2 regions of the Metabacillus sp. cB07 genome follow, and region 1 is predicted to be linked to the other one. Evidence: riboswitches for the same ligand, from Rfam matches in the RefSeq annotation. Region 1 holds a riboswitch; the other holds the start of a gene.

Region 1 (7,847 bases):
AATTATGCAGCTTGACCTCTATTTGCCGGTATACATCATAAATAATGTACCAGCTCAGCCGCTCTTTACATGGAATGGTGATTCACTCATCTTATCCAGCAATGAAATTTTCGGATGGCTTGTTGGTTTCAATGGTCTCTTATTTGTCCTATTTATCCTTCCTGTAACGAACTGGTTTAAGAATTGGCAGGAACGGAATATATTCATTCTTTCATCACTGTTAGCAGGGATCGGCACATTTCTAGTAGGAATGAATAATAACATCTGGTACTTATTGTTTGTTACGGTTATCTTCACTTTCGGTGAGATTGTGCGGACACCTGTAACTCAAAGTTTTGTCAGCCACTATGCACCTGAACATGCAAGAGGCCAATATCTTGCAGCGGACAGTTTACAAAATACTTTAGGAAAAGCAATGGCACCGTTGACCGTTTTTCTGGCCAGCTTTATTCCACCTGTGGGCATCTTTAGTTTAATTGTGGCCTTTTCCTTTATCGGTGTACTGTTATACATTAAGTTATTTAGGCTTTACTCTCCCCAACTAAAGATGGTGGATGGAGATTAAGCTAAAATTAGAAGGCGTACTAATGAATTACGCCTTCTAATATCACATCCTCCACTTTAGTCTCTTAAGTTATTCAACTAACTGCCCTTGAACTCTACAACCAATATTTACAATAATATGACAAATATCCCATCTGATAGCCATAAATATAGTTGCAGCACCCTCTTGTTTCTTTTAATAACGGCAAAAAACCCGCAAGCGTCAGGCTGCGGGTTTTTACTGCTATTCCTCAAGATCGACAGGGTTCGGCGAGAACGGGACGGGCACGGCTTGTGTTACGTCCATTTCACCAATTCTGCCGGCTTCGATTCCTTCGAATTTTACACTTTCGTAGCCGAAATCTTTGGCAGTCATCAAAATCGCTTCGAGCATCAGTGTATCTGTTTCGTTATCATCAATTGTTGAGGCGTCTGTGAATTCAATGGTTACTCCATTTTCTGTTTCTTTTATTTCATCGATGATAACTGTTTCTTCGATCACCGGTTTTAATCCGAGTGTCCCTTTTTCTTTCATAGCCGTCAGGGCATCTGTCAGCTTGTTGAAGGATAGAAGGGAAGGCGCCAGGAATTTAGGTGAGTCCAGGCTCTCCTGATACAGGAAATAGGCTTTCTTCTTGAACTTTTTGAAAGTCAGTTTATCCTGATAGCCATACGCTCCGATTTCCGCTCCCTTTTCGCCGCCGGTATAATAGTCAGCCTGAGAGGCATCCTGCCAGCGGAAAGACTCTTCAAGACCTTCTGTAAAGAGCCTGTTTTCTGTTTCTGAGCTTGAAGTCGCATATGCATTGCCTTTTATGTCAACAGACATCCGTTCTTCTCCTGTCTCATACGAGAGCTTTGTTCCTGAGAGCGCAGAAGGACTCAGTCCGGCGCTCATCGGGTCAAATGAAGTCAGCGCCGACTCAAAAAGAGTCATGTACGAGTCAGAGGAATCGAACTGAAAGCTGAGCGGTATCGTATTTTGAACCTGAAGATCGGGATAGGCAACCGTTACAATCGTTTGATTGTCCTTTGTCCTTGCTACAAATGACTTTTTCTCAGGCTCTGGTGCAGATTTTGCTTCTAATTTCATGTCTGCGTTTTCTTCAGACACCTGGCCGCTTTCAGCTGCTTTATCCGCACTGTATTCAGACCTGCTATCACTCATCTGGAAGTTCTGAAGGAAAAAGGGTGAAAGGATTAAAAGAATAAAAAGGGCGGCAAAGCTTGCAAGAGCCGGTGCTTTCCATTGAACTTTCTTTTTGTGCATACGCTGCTGCAAACTGGTGTAGATTTGCTGCTGCGTCCTCCGGTCTTTGATATCCGGCATGGCTTGAAGTTTATCGGTAATCTGCTCATCGTTCCATTTTGATTGATTCATCCCTTTGCTATTCCCTCCTTCCTGATCGAGTGTTCAGATAACTTATTTTTCAGAGCTTTCAGCGCTCTGTGCTGGGTCGTTTTCACTTTACTTTCCGTAAATCCGAGGGCTGCTGCTGTATCGGCAATGGACATTCCCTGAATATACCTTAAGATAACGACGGCCTTCTGATCGACCGTGCATGTATCAAGCATCCGGTAAACCATCTGCATCTCTTCATTTAAAGCAGCAATTTCCTCCGGCAGCGGCTGCTGATCCCGTATTTGCTCACGGTCCCAGTCAAACGCTTCAAAGATTCGCTGTTTAAGTGTTTTCTGTTTGCGGAAAAAATCAATCGCAACATGTCTTGCAATGGAGAGGATCCAGGTTTTCTCACTGCTCCGTCCTTCAAAACTGCTGTGTGATTTTAATATTCGTATATACACTTCCTGAACGAGGTCCTCGGCCTGTTCACGATTCTTCACCATATAAAACAAGAACTGGAAAAGATCGCTGTGATATTTTTCATAAATCCTTTGAAAGGCCTCTTCCATGAACGAACCTCCAATCAATACATTAGTCGGAATGAAGAATAAAAAGTTACACATCTTTTACTATATCGGGATTGCATAGAAAAAGGAAGGCAGTTTCCGCCTTCCTTTTCAAAGAAATTATGACTCTTTCTTTTTCGTAAATACGATGGCACTTCTTTCATACTCCACATCTTTTGAACCGAGTCTGGCATTTGCCGCTCTCGCAGCCGCAAAGAAATAATCGGAAAGTCTGTTCATATACGTTAAAACATGCTCATTGATTTCCGTTTCTTTTTTGAGCGAAACAATACATCGCTCCGCTCTTCTTGCCACGGTCCTTGCCACATGGATGGCAGCAGCCGCCTCTGTCCCTCCAGGAAGAATGAATCGCTCGAGCGGAGGGGCTTCTGCTGTGTACGCATCAATTCGCGTTTCAAGAAACTCAATCATGTCAGGTGTTGTTTTATAGGGATGCTTTTGCTTGCCGTGGATGACAGCAAGATCGCTTCCGCAGTCAAAAAGTTCATGCTGGATTTTTTCAAATTCCTGCTTCATGTCTTTCAGGCTTTCATCGTTCATCCATGTCATGGCAAGACCGGTAAAAGAGTTTACCTCATCGATTGTTCCGTAGGCTTCTACCCTCAGGTCATCCTTATCGACCCGGCCCCCGATAATGCTTGTTTTCCCTTTATCGCCGGTTCTAGTATACAAATTCATATTCAGCAGCTCCTGTCCTTTGTTCTCAGACTGTCTTGCCTAAGCTAAAAAGAAAGTCTCTCTCTTATTCTGCCATTATTTTATTGAAGTGTAACGCCATAATCGTTTTTACACAGATAATACTGAAACGTTTTTTGCATAACCGGGTACAGCACAAGAAAGAAAATGCCGTTTCCTGCTGCATGCATCGTATCAAACGGGATTCCTGCAAGATAGTAGGCGAGTCCGTTATCTGTCAGGACAAACATATTCAGAGAAACGATGAATCCAAATAGATATCCCGCAAGAACAGCTGTCGGGGTAAAAATGAGCAGCCTGTTTCTTTTGACAGCTTTTCCAAGCAGGCCGAATACTAGAGCCAGAATCCCCCATGCAAGCATCTGCCAGATTGTCCACGTTCCCATGCCAAGCAGCAGGTTGCTCAGGAAACAGCCTAGCACTGCGACAATCATTCCATTAACCGGTCCGAGCAGAATCGCCGTGATGAGAATGATGGCTGTCATCGGCTGTATGTTCGGAACAAATTGAAAGGAAAGTCTGCCGACAACGGACAAGGCTATAAGCAGAGACAGAAGACTGATTCTTCTTGTTGTCATTGTTTCTCTCGCTTACTCATAATTCCGCAGATCAAATTCAATTTTATCGCCGTCTTTCAGCTTAATGTCATTTGCTCCTGTCATGGCATCTTCCCCGTTAACGATTAAATGCCAGTATGTTTTGTCCGCTTCGCTCGCCTGGATGCCTTCAATTCCGTTGATAAAACCTCCGGACTCTTCAATTTCAAAGTTCTCCTTCATGGCATCCATCAAGTTTTTTCCTTCTTCAAAAGCGATTTCTTTAGCGTCTACTTTTTCTGCCATTTCATTTTTTGTCAGCGTGACAGATGCTTTCAGCTCTTCAGCCTGCTCTTTGCTCTCAGCAGCAGGTTTTGTTTCTTCCGTTTTAGGCTGCTCTGCCGCATTTCCGCAGGCACTCATCAGTGTCAGAAGAATGATTGCGAGAAAACTGTAAAATTTGTTCATGGTCCATCTCTCCTCTTGTTGTTGTGTATGTATTGGAAAAGCAAAAAGCCCATCTTATAGAAGATGGGCTTTTAAAAACGGCATAGAAGAAACTGCAGGCACTCATGCCATACCTGTGCCGTTTCTATGCTCAAATCCCCGAAGAATAGTAACGTTCGAAAGATCCCGGCAGGTCTACTGACTCGTGCTTCATCCTCAAGCCTGCACCTTCCCGTCTGAATTCTGACAGTGGTCTAAAAGCAGGTATTGTCTGCACTTACAGTTGCGGGGACAGTCCAGGCATCTCACCTGATTCCCTATTAAGCAAAGTTTGCACCAGTTTCTTTTCGTATTCACTTTTATATCCAGCTTTTATTGTACCTAAAACGACATGCGGCATCAACAGGTGTTTCGTATGAAACAAGAATATTCGTCAGATTCTTTCAGGATAAACGGTTTTTCGAGGCAGAAAGAAACTGAATGTTGTTCCTTCATTTACTTTGCTGTGCACATTAATCGATCCTGAATGAGCATCGACAATGTTCTTGGCAATCGCAAGACCAAGGCCAGTTCCGGAGCGGCCTCTCGTCCTCGCCTTATCTGCTTTGTAAAAACGCTCAAAAACAAACGGAAGGTCTTCTTCGACAATTCCTGTGCCCGTATCCTTCACATCAACTTTAATACCGCCGGCAGCAGACTGCACAGCCATTTCGACTGTACCGCCCTCAAGTGTATGCCTGATAGCGTTATCCACGAGATTCGTCAGAACCTGTTCAATTTTATCAGGATCGAGAACAAATTCAGGTTCGTCAAGTGTAATGCTGGAGGTGAGCGTAATGTCTTTTTCTCTTGCAAGTCCCTGGAACTTCCGGTTTATTTTTTCAATAAATTCATGAATGGAAATGCTCTCGAGATTAAGGGTAATATGACCCGCTTCCATCCGGGCAAGATCGAGCAGGTCATTGACAAGCCTTCCCATTCTGAGCGATTCATCGTAAATAACCTGTGCAATCTCCTTTTTCTCTTCATCCGAGCTTGCAATATCATCCACGATTGCTTCAGAATACCCCTGGAGCATGGCAATCGGCGTTCTCAGTTCATGGCTGACGTTTGCGATAAAGTCTTTGCGCAATTTATCAAGCCTGCGCTCTTCTGTCATGTCCCGAAGCACGGCAACAGCCCCCCGGACGTACGACTGATTGTAAAGCGGGCTCATGACAAGCACCCAGCTTCTTCCCTGAAGGGTTACTTCAACGATATGCTCTCTTTCTGTGTTGACAACCCGCTGGAACAATTCCTTTGCTTCCGGCGGAATTTCTTCCCCTTCATTAATCTGCATTTTCTGTTCATAGTACCATGACTGCAGGAAGCGTTCTGCAGGAGGATTGGTTACGAGAATTGTTCCATCAATATTAAGCGTGATAACCCCGTCTGCCATACTGCTTAAAATGCTCGTTAAGTGCTCTTTCTCCTGATTGAGAGCGTTGATGTTAAACTTCAGCTGTCTGCCCATCTGATTGAACGCAATGGCAAGCTCCCCGATTTCATCGTGGCTCAAAATAGGAACTTTTGTATCAAAATTGCCGCGTGTCAGCTCTTGTGTCGCCTCTCTCATTTTTCTCAATGGATAGGTAATTCTAGTAGACAGGAAAAAGGCAAAAACCGTTGTCAGAATGATGGCTATACCTGCTGCAAGAAGAATGTATTTTGTCGTGTGCTCGGTCGTCTTTTGGACGGCCTGCAGGGACTGTGACATAAAAACGGCTCCGTCCTTGCCGTCGCTTGTTTTATAGGGAACACCGACTACAAGCACTTCCTCCTTGTTTCCGGAGTTTTTTTGCTGTTCTTCAGGCAGCCGGGTGAGCTTGCTTACATTTTTCTGATCCTGAAACACCTTTGACAGCTCTCTGTCAGCGCGGATGTCCTCCATGCTGAAGGTTGGCGTGTTTTCATACTTCTTTGGTGAAAACCAGTATTCATTTTCGTTTTCGGCTATCACAATGCTTGTCAGTTCATCCGCAAGCTCCCAGGTGATGGACCTTGCAAGCTCCTGGTCTTCATGGTTTTCCAAAATAACAGACACTTTGTTGGCCAGCTGAGTCAGTTCGTTTTCGGCTTCATCAACATGAAAACTTTCAATAAATTGAAGCAGCAGAACGGTCAGAACAAATAAGACGAATGATACAAGAAGCAGGATGGTAAACCAGAGTTTACCGACTACGCTTTTCCAAAACATCATTCACTGCCTGCCTCAAACTTGTAGCCGACACCCCAGACCGTCACAATCATAGAAGCAGCATCGGGTGAAACTTTGCTGAGCTTTTCTCTAAGACGCTTAACATGTGTATCAACCGTTCTCAAGTCGCCGAAAAACTCATACTGCCATACTTCTTTCAAAAGCTTCTCACGGTCATACACTTTATCAGGCGTTTTCGCCAAAAAGTAAAGAAGCTCATATTCTTTCGGCGTTAAGCTGACTTCTTTTCCATCAGCAAGAACGCGGTGGGCATCATGGTCAATGGAAAGATGCGGGAAGACAATCACGTTCTTGGCCTTTGTCTCTGTTTTAAGGAATGAAGTCGTCGAAGAGCGTCTCAGCAGGGCTTTCACTCTCAAAACAACTTCTCTCGGGCTGAAAGGCTTAACGATATAGTCATCTGTGCCGACCTCAAATCCCTGTACCCTGTTCACTTCTTCCCCTTTTGCCGTAAGCATAATGATCGGCGTTGCTTTTTTCAGGCGAAGCTGTCTGCACACCTCAATGCCGTCAATGCCCGGCATCATCAAATCAAGCAGAATCAGATCATACTCTTCTGCAAGAGCCATTTCAAGCGCATCGCTTCCGTTGTCGGCTTCTTCAATCTGATAGTTTTCCCGTTCAAGGTACATCTTCAACAGTCTTCTGATTCTGTCTTCATCATCTACAACAAGTATTTTATAGTTTGGATTGGTTTCCATAGAGGTTCCTCCTGAATTAGAAAAGTGTAAGCGGACGTTCAGCTCCGGGAGCCAGATAAGAAATCACCTGAAAAGTCCGGGTTTAGACTTTTTAGGGGATTTTGTTCTGGCAGAGGAGCTGGCCGCTGAAGCTGGACACAGAAAAGTGTAAGCGGACGTTTAGCTCCGGGAGCCAGATAAGAAATCACCTGAAAAGTCCGGTTTTAGACTTTTTAGGGGATTTTGTTCTGGCAGAGGAGCTGGCCGCTGAAGCTAGACACTGAAAAGCGTAAGCGGCCATAAGAATGATTACTTCCTATTTTACCAAAAAACCTTCACTTTATAGGAGTGAAGGCTCTTTTAAAACGTATTTTAAGCGTAAGAATGCAGACCGGCGATGACAAGGTTCACAAAAATCAAGTTGAACATGATGATAGCAAAACCGATCACAGCAAGCCAGGCGGACTTTTCTCCCTGCCAGCCTTTTGACAGCCGCAGATGGAGGTATGCTGCATAAAACAGCCAGGTAATCAGTGCCCAGACTTCCTTCGGATCCCAGCCCCAGAAACGAGTCCATGCAATCTGCGCCCAGATCATGGCAAAGATCAGCGCGCCTAATGTGAAGACCGGAAATCCGATTGTTACCGAACGGTATCCAATTTCATCAACAAGGTCCAGGTTGACGTTTTTCACGAGCGGCTGCAAAAAGGCGGAGATCCGCTTTCTTAAAATCAGGCGAAGCGCGCCGTAAAGCAG
Region 2 (7,847 bases), 1.8 Mb from region 1:
CGTTTTTTTGAGAGCTAAACACTTAAAAACCTCTGACACAAACAAAGTTTCAGGGGTTTTTTCGTCCCTTGCTTAATCCTGTTCCATTTACTTTTATCACCAGTTGACATAGATCAATAGACTGATATAATACTTTTATGCACAAAAGCATAAAAGCGTTTAAGTATAAAAGGAAGGAATTTCAATTTATGAGTCAATCAAAATCACTTTCATTCACTGGTTCAGTGATTCTATTTTTATCGATGATCGGCATTATTTTCATCAGTTTATTTTACTTAAAAACAGAACCGCATCTTCCGCTGATGCTTTGCCTTGTTTTTCTAAGCGGCGCAGCCATTCTTTATAAGTACTCCTGGAAGGAAATTGAGGACGGGATTGTAAAAGGCATTCAATCCGGTGTTCAGCCTATTATTATTCTTGCTTTAATCGGGATTCTTATTGGAGCCTGGATGTTCAGCGGAACCATACCTACTGTCATGATGGCCGCTTTGTCCATCATAGATCCCGCGTACCTCCTGATTTTGACTCTTTTATGCTGCACCATTATTTCAAGTCTTGTGGGCAGCAGTTTTACAACGGTCAGTACAGTCGGAGTTGCTCTTATGGGAGTGGCCATTGCCGCAGGAGTTCCCGTTGAATGGGCTGCAGGGGCTGTTATTTGCGGGGCATGCTTCGGGGATAAAATGTCGCCGATGTCAGATACAACGAATTTTGCCTCAGGTGTGGCTGAAGTCAATATTTTTACTCATATCCGCCATATGGCACAAACGACGATTCCCGCTTATGCGATAACAGCAGCACTTTTCTGGTATATGGGGACAACTCTTTCTGCTGACGGAGCAACACTTGATAACATTAAGGAAATTATGACGGTCATGAAAGAGCACGTCACAATCAGTCCATGGACCTTGATCTCTCCTCTGATTGTGATTGGACTTGCCATCTCACGGGTTCCTGTTATTCCTGCTCTTGCAGCAGGCATTGCAACGGCCGGCATCACAGGTCTCCTCATTCAGGACGGGACAAATCTTTCCGGTTTCTTAGCCGTTCTGCAAAATGGAACAGCGTTTGATATTCAGCAGGAAACCGTCCAGCAAATGCTTAACCGCGGCGGGCTTCAGTCTATGATGTGGTCCATTTCGCTGATTATGATCGCCTTTGCTTTAGGCGGATTGATGGATAAAATGCAGCTGATCCAGACTTTATTAAACGGATTGATTGAGAGAATTAAAGTCAAAGGGCAGCTGATCCTTGCAACTATTTCTTCTTCAATCGGAGTTAATCTCGTAACTGGAGAGCAGTATTTGTCCATACTCATTCCCGGTCAGTCGTTTAAACCGGCCTATGAAAAACTGAACGTTGAAAAGAAATATTTATCAAGATCCCTTGAAGATGCCGGAACACTGATCAATCCCCTTATTCCCTGGGGAGTAAGCGGAGCCTTTTTTGCGCAGACACTCGGTGTGGACGTCATAGCGTACCTGCCATTTGCGTTCTTTCTCTACCTGTCTCCATTGTTTTCTGTCCTTTTTGGATTCCTGCCTGTCAGGAAACATACACTCTAGCAGAAAATCCCGCCTAAACCAGGCGGGATTTTTATTATTTCTCGACCACTTTCGTTTCTTTTGCGATCAGTTCATCAAACAGCTTTTGAAGCTTTCTTGTGACCGGGCCTGGAATTCCTTCTCCAATCTTTCCTTCATCAACCTTTATGACAGGAATCACTTCACTGGTCGTAGATGTGATAAATGCTTCATCAAGAGAGACAAGACCTTCAGTGCTCAATCTTTCTTCCAGAAACTCGATTCCGTTCTGTCTGCAAAGCTCTTCTACTTTCATTCTCGTAACACCATTCAGGATCAGGTTATTCGCAGGATGCGTAAACACACTTCCGTTTTTCACCCCATAGAAATTGGAGGAAGACCCCTCTGTAATCATGCCGCTTCTGTGCAGCAGAGCTTCATATGCCCCGCGGTCATGTGCCTCCTGTTTTGCAAGGACATTACCCAGCAGATTCAGGCTTTTAATATCGCATCTGAGCCAGCGCACGTCTTCAAGCAGGCTGAGAGAAATCCCTACCTCCTGCTCTTTTGCCGGTTTTGAGCATGGAATTGGATAGGCCGTTAATTCAGGACGCGTATCCTTGCCCGGAAACAGATGCTTTCTTGCGGCAGCTCCTCTTGTTACCTGCATATAAATACCGCCGTCTTCTGTCTTATTCAGGCGGAGAAGTTCTTCAAGCTGACCTGTCAGCTCCCCTATCGTATATGGAAGGTCGATTTTGATTTCTTCTGCGCTTCGAATGAACCGCTCCATATGCTCCTTCATCGCAAAAAATGCCCCATCATATACCCTGATGACCTCGTAAACCCCGTCACCGAACTGATGGCCCCTGTCTTCAAGATCAATCGCTACTTCATCACGCTTTTTATATTCGCCGTTAACAAGTATGTACATGATAAATCTCCTTTTTATAAGACTTAGTGTAACCTTCCCTTTAACCTATGGTATGATGAAACACGCTGAACTGTAAAATGGTTTTCTATTTTTCTTTCGACATTTTCATAGATTTCAGTTGAAATTATAACCCATGTCATTTATGATGAGAATATCAAATAACACAACATATTGATTTTACTACTAAAACTACATACCACATATTGAAATAATCAGCGAATCAAGGTGCCAACATGTTGGCTTAAAAGGGAATCCGGTGCAAATCCGGAACTGTCCCCGCAACTGTAAGTGTGACGAACTGGGAATACCACTGTACGAGAGAAATGTATGGGAAGGACTCAGCGCAGAATGATCACAAGTCAGGAGACCTGCCTTAGATTTGCAGAAGTTTCGAATTCTTCGGGGACTGAGGAGATGAAACGATGGCCAGTAACAGGGATGCGTGCACCCTCTTATTCTATCGTTTGATCCGCTCATGTTCTCATGGGCGGTTTTTTTGATTTTCGCAGCTTTTTTCCTGAAAGATCATTGACCGTTTAATATGCGGAAAATCTGAACTATAAATGAGGAGGATGTCTTATGGCAACCAAAATGACTACCGTCATCGTAAACGAACTGACAAACGAAAAAGCCCCGTTCTCACCGCAGCGGCTGACTGACTTTATTTCTGAAACCGGAAAAGATTTTAAAGAGCTTGACCTCCATACATACACCGAAAGAGCTGTTCAAAGCATGGAAGGCCGGACTGTCTGTTCTGCCTCTCAGGTAACCAACCTTCTTATTCTCGAAGGACTCTCAAATATCAGTGAGCTTCAGCCGGAATGGACCTTTTTCTGTGCCCGGATTTATCTTAAAAAGCTGTATAAAGAAGCGGCATATAACAGGGAATCAGGCGGCGGCACCTTTCTGTCGCTGATTAAAACCCTTACGGCAAAAGGCATCTACAGCAGGCACCTTCTTGACTCTTATTCCGAAGAAGAAATTGAGCAGCTTTCGGATGTCATTGATCACGACAAAGACAAGCTTTTTACATACATTGGGCTCCGGACACTCTCTGACCGGTATCTTGCGAGAGATTATGACAAGTCGGTTTATGAGCTTCCCCAGGAGCGGTACCTCGTCATCGCCATGACGCTGATGGCAAAGGAAGACACGGAACACCGACTTCAGCTTGTAAAAGAAGCCTACTGGGCACTCAGCAATTTGTATATGACCGTTGCAACACCAACATTGTCGAACGCAGGAAAGCCTGTCGGACAGCTGTCCAGCTGTTTTATTGATACAGTTGATGACAGTCTGCAGGGCATCTTCGACAGCAACACAGACATTGCCAATCTTTCAAAATCAGGCGGAGGCATCGGCGTTTATCTCGGGAAAATCCGCAGCCGCGGGAGTGATATTAAAGGCTTTAAAGGAGTATCGTCCGGTGTCATACCGTGGATGAAGCAGCTGAACAATACGGCGGTAAGCGTGGATCAGCTCGGGCAAAGAAAAGGCGCGATCGCCGTTTACCTCGACGTCTGGCACAAGGATATCTATTCCTTCCTTGATTCCAAGCTGAACAACGGGGATGAGCGTTTACGCACACATGACCTCTTCACCGGCGTCTGCCTGCCGGACCTTTTCATGGAACAGGCTGAAAACCGCGGAGAGTGGCATTTGTTCGACCCTCATGAAGTTCGGAAAGTCATGGGTTACTCCTTGGAAGATTATTATGATGAGCAAAAAGGCGCAGGGTCGTTCCGCGAAAAATATTGGGAATGCGCCAATCATCCGGAACTCTCAAAAACTACCGTTCCTGCAATTGACATTATGAAGGGCATTATGAAAAGCCAGCTTGAGTCAGGGACCCCCTTTATGTTTTACCGGGATGAAGTGAACCGGAAAAATCCCAATGCGCATAAAGGAATGGTTTACTGCAGCAATCTCTGTACAGAAATCACTCAGAACCAAAGCCCGACAACAATGGATGAACAGTATACAGAAGACGGCAAAATCATTACTGTTAAAACACCGGGAGATTTTGTTGTGTGCAACCTCTCTTCCATCAACCTTGCCCGCGCTGTGTCAGATGATGTGCTTGAGCGGCTGATCCACGTTCAGGTCAGAATGCTCGATAACGTCATCGATTTAAATGACATTCCCGTTCTTCAGGCTAAGCTCACAAACAAAAAGTACCGTGCAGTCGGCCTCGGAACCTTTGGATGGCACCACCTTCTTGCTCTTAAGCGTCTGCGCTGGGAAGACGAAGAAGCCGTTCAGTATGCAGATGAACTCTATGAAAAAATAGCCTTTTACACGATTCAGGCAAGCATGAGGCTTGCTGAAGAAAAAGGCGCCTATCCTGTCTTTGAAGGTTCAGGCTGGCATACCGGCGACTACTTTAAGAACAGAAACTATACATCTGACTCTATGCCATGGGATGAGCTTTCAGAAAAGATTAAAGTAAACGGCATCCGAAACGGATATTTAATGGCCGTTGCCCCGAATGCTTCAACATCGATTCTCGCGGGAAGCACGGCAAGCATCGATCCTATTTTTCAAAAAATGTACTCTGAAGAGAAAAAAGACTACAAAATACCTGTTACTGCACCGGACTTGAATGCAGAAACCACCTGGTTTTATAAGTCAGCCTATTTGATTGACCAGATGTGGAGCATTAAACAGAACGCAGCCAGACAAAAGCACATCGATCAATCTGTCTCATTTAACTTTTACGTCCGCAACACCATAAAAGCAAAAGAGCTGCTCGACCTGCACCTGACAGCATGGAAAGCGGGTCTTAAAACCACTTACTACGTCCGGTCAACATCAAGCGATATCGAAGACTGCGAATCCTGCGCAAGCTGATAAAGGAGAGATCGTATATGACACATTCATTGAACGCGCGTCCGATCATGGACGCTTCTGCACCAAACCGTTCAACTTCCGTCATTAATGGAAGGAGCTCCAATGTTTTAAACTGGGACGACGTATCCTATCCCTGGGCTTATGCAAAATACAAGAAAATGCTCTCCAATTTCTGGACGCCGTTTGAGATCAACATGTCGGGGGACATAAAACAGTTTCCCGAACTTTCAGGTGACGAACAGGAGGCATTTCTTAAAATCATCGGCCTTCTCGCCCTTCTTGACAGCATCCAGACTGATTATGCCGGAAAAGTAGCGGAGTATATCACAGACTCAAGCATCAATGCCCTGATGATTATGCTCGCCCAGCAGGAAGTCATCCACAACCATTCCTACTCATATGTTTTATCAAGCATCGTTCCAAAGCATGTTCAGGATGAAGTGTTTGAATACTGGCGCAGCGAACCGACGCTGCGGAAGAGAAATGAATTTGTGACAAACGGCTATCAGGCGTTTGCGGAGGAAGCGAATGTGCTGAACCTGCTGAAATCGATTGTGTATGACGTCATTCTTGAAGGGCTCTTTTTCTATTCAGGCTTCGCGTATTTCTATAACCTCGCACGCAATCAGAAAATGGTCGCCACATCCACGATGATTAACTATATTAATCGGGATGAGCAAATTCATGTGGATCTGTTTGTGAAAATTTTCAAGGAAATTCTCCGCGAATATCCAGAGTATCATACAGCTGAGCTGGAAGCATTCGTTCAGGAAACCTTTAAAGAAGCAGCCTCCCTTGAAATCGAGTGGGGACGCACCATTATCGGGAACAAAATCGACGGCATCCATATGCAGGATGTGGAAGATTATATTAAGTTTTATGCAAACGTAAGATGCAATCAGCTGGGATTTGATCGTCCGTTTGAAGCAAACCGGACAAACCCGCTGAAATGGATCAAGGCTTACGAGGAAGTAGACCTCGGCAAATCAGATTTTTTCGAGCAGAAGTCAAGACAGTATACGAAAGTCAACTCCATTGACAACGGATTTGATGATTTGTAAATCATTTGTAAAAAAACGCCATTACGGCGTTTTTTTTTTGGGGAAATGTGATACAAAATTATATTTAATCCGTTAGCTTTACAGCAGGAATAAACCGTCTCCCGCTTTCCAATATGCGACAATAAATGATATTCTTTAATTTAGACGAATGTCTGATTAAATTAGAGGAGATTAGGAGATGACAGTAAACGACGACGCTAAGTTGTACGAAAGGATCCTGAGGAAAGACAAGGATGCTCTGGAAGCTATGTACGACCGCTACCAAAAACTGCTTTACTCTTTTGCCTTCCGCATCACTCATGATCATACTCTCGCTGAAGAAGTTCTTCAGGATGTTTTTATGAAGCTGTGGCACGGGAAAAGTGTCTACGACAGCAGCAAAGGAAAATTCACCTCCTGGCTATTAACCGTCACAAGAAATCAGGCCATTGACCTGATTCGCAAACATAAAAAGGCGGACACCGTCGAAATATTAGAAAAGGACTCTGTTTCCACTCCGGAACAATCCGTCGAACATGAGGTTGAATGGATGGAAAAAGGCGAGATTTTAAGAGAAGCTGTGTCCAAACTGAAAAAGGACCAGCAGCAGATGATAGAACTTTTCTATTTTAAAGGGTTTACCCAGCAGAAGATCTCGGATGTGTACCAGATACCGCTTGGAACAGTGAAAGGACGAATAAGGCTTGCGCTGAAGCACCTGAGGAGCATGCTTGAAAAAGAAGGGAGGGTTATGGATGAGTAGCCAAATGTGTGAGAAGCTGTATGATTATTTTAGTGAGAATTTGACACCGGCAGAAAAGGCTGAATTTGAAGCTCATTTGAAGTCCTGTCCTGATTGCTCAGAAGAATTTCAGGAATTGACCTCGCTGACCGAAGACCTCCCTTATTTGTCTGTGCCGGTGCAGCCGCCGAAGGAAATGAAGCAGAGAATTCTCGGAAATGTGTTTGAGTCTGATACTCCTCTTGAAATGAAGGATGAAAAGATAGAACCGACCAAGGAGACCGTTACCCCTATTGGCATTAAGTCCGAAAAACGGCCAAAACGATTTGTCCTCCCGTCTGTTGCAGCTCTGCTTTTTGCATCATTGCTTGGAAATGCTTATTTTGTCACTCAGATGGAGAATGAAGCTCCTCAGGAAAAAGCTTTCAGTATGGACGATCTTAAAAAACAGGTTGCACTAGCACCTGTCGATGATCAGCTGAGCGAAACAACAGCTATGGCAGCCCTGATGGAAAAAGACTCTAAAGAAATGGTCTTTCTTCAGGCCGAGCAGTTGAAGCAGCTGAATGACGGTGAAGTCTATCAAGTATGGCTGATAGAAAATGACAAGCCGGTAGCGGCAGGTTCATTCGTTCCAGATTCATCCGGACATGGTGCCGTCATGTACGAAATGAATCTGGAAGGCGGATTCAACTGGGATACGATAGCCATAACGATTGAACCAAAAGCAGGAAATAAAGCTCCTGAAGGCGCTGTTG

The links. Region 1 has a riboswitch for cobalamin ahead of JOJ89_RS13070 (DUF4430 domain-containing protein). Riboswitches for the same ligand answer to the same signal wherever they lie in the genome.
Region 2: another riboswitch for cobalamin. It lies ahead of JOJ89_RS04100 (ribonucleoside-diphosphate reductase subunit alpha); the one in region 1 lies ahead of JOJ89_RS13070 (DUF4430 domain-containing protein).

Annotation. Positions count from the first base shown of each region.
Region 1 is NZ_CP069296.1:2,569,023-2,576,869, forward strand. Features, by position in the region: gene JOJ89_RS13045 (MDR family MFS transporter) at 1-565, shown strand, start outside; gene JOJ89_RS13050 (hypothetical protein) at 788-1,924, opposite strand; gene sigX (RNA polymerase sigma factor SigX) at 1,921-2,457, opposite strand; gene JOJ89_RS13060 (cob(I)yrinic acid a,c-diamide adenosyltransferase) at 2,575-3,153, opposite strand; gene JOJ89_RS13065 (ECF transporter S component) at 3,234-3,749, opposite strand; gene JOJ89_RS13070 (DUF4430 domain-containing protein) at 3,762-4,175, opposite strand; cobalamin riboswitch at 4,326-4,510, opposite strand; gene JOJ89_RS13075 (ATP-binding protein) at 4,588-6,393, opposite strand; gene JOJ89_RS13080 (response regulator transcription factor) at 6,390-7,112, opposite strand; gene ccsB (c-type cytochrome biogenesis protein CcsB) at 7,464-7,847, opposite strand, start outside.
Region 2 is NZ_CP069296.1:797,152-804,998, reverse strand. Features, by position in the region: gene nhaC (Na+/H+ antiporter NhaC) at 189-1,565, shown strand; gene dat (D-amino-acid transaminase) at 1,600-2,457, opposite strand; cobalamin riboswitch at 2,665-2,847, shown strand; gene JOJ89_RS04100 (ribonucleoside-diphosphate reductase subunit alpha) at 3,037-5,307, shown strand; gene JOJ89_RS04095 (ribonucleotide-diphosphate reductase subunit beta) at 5,325-6,368, shown strand; gene JOJ89_RS04090 (RNA polymerase sigma factor) at 6,547-7,110, shown strand; gene JOJ89_RS04085 (anti-sigma factor) at 7,103-7,847, shown strand, end outside.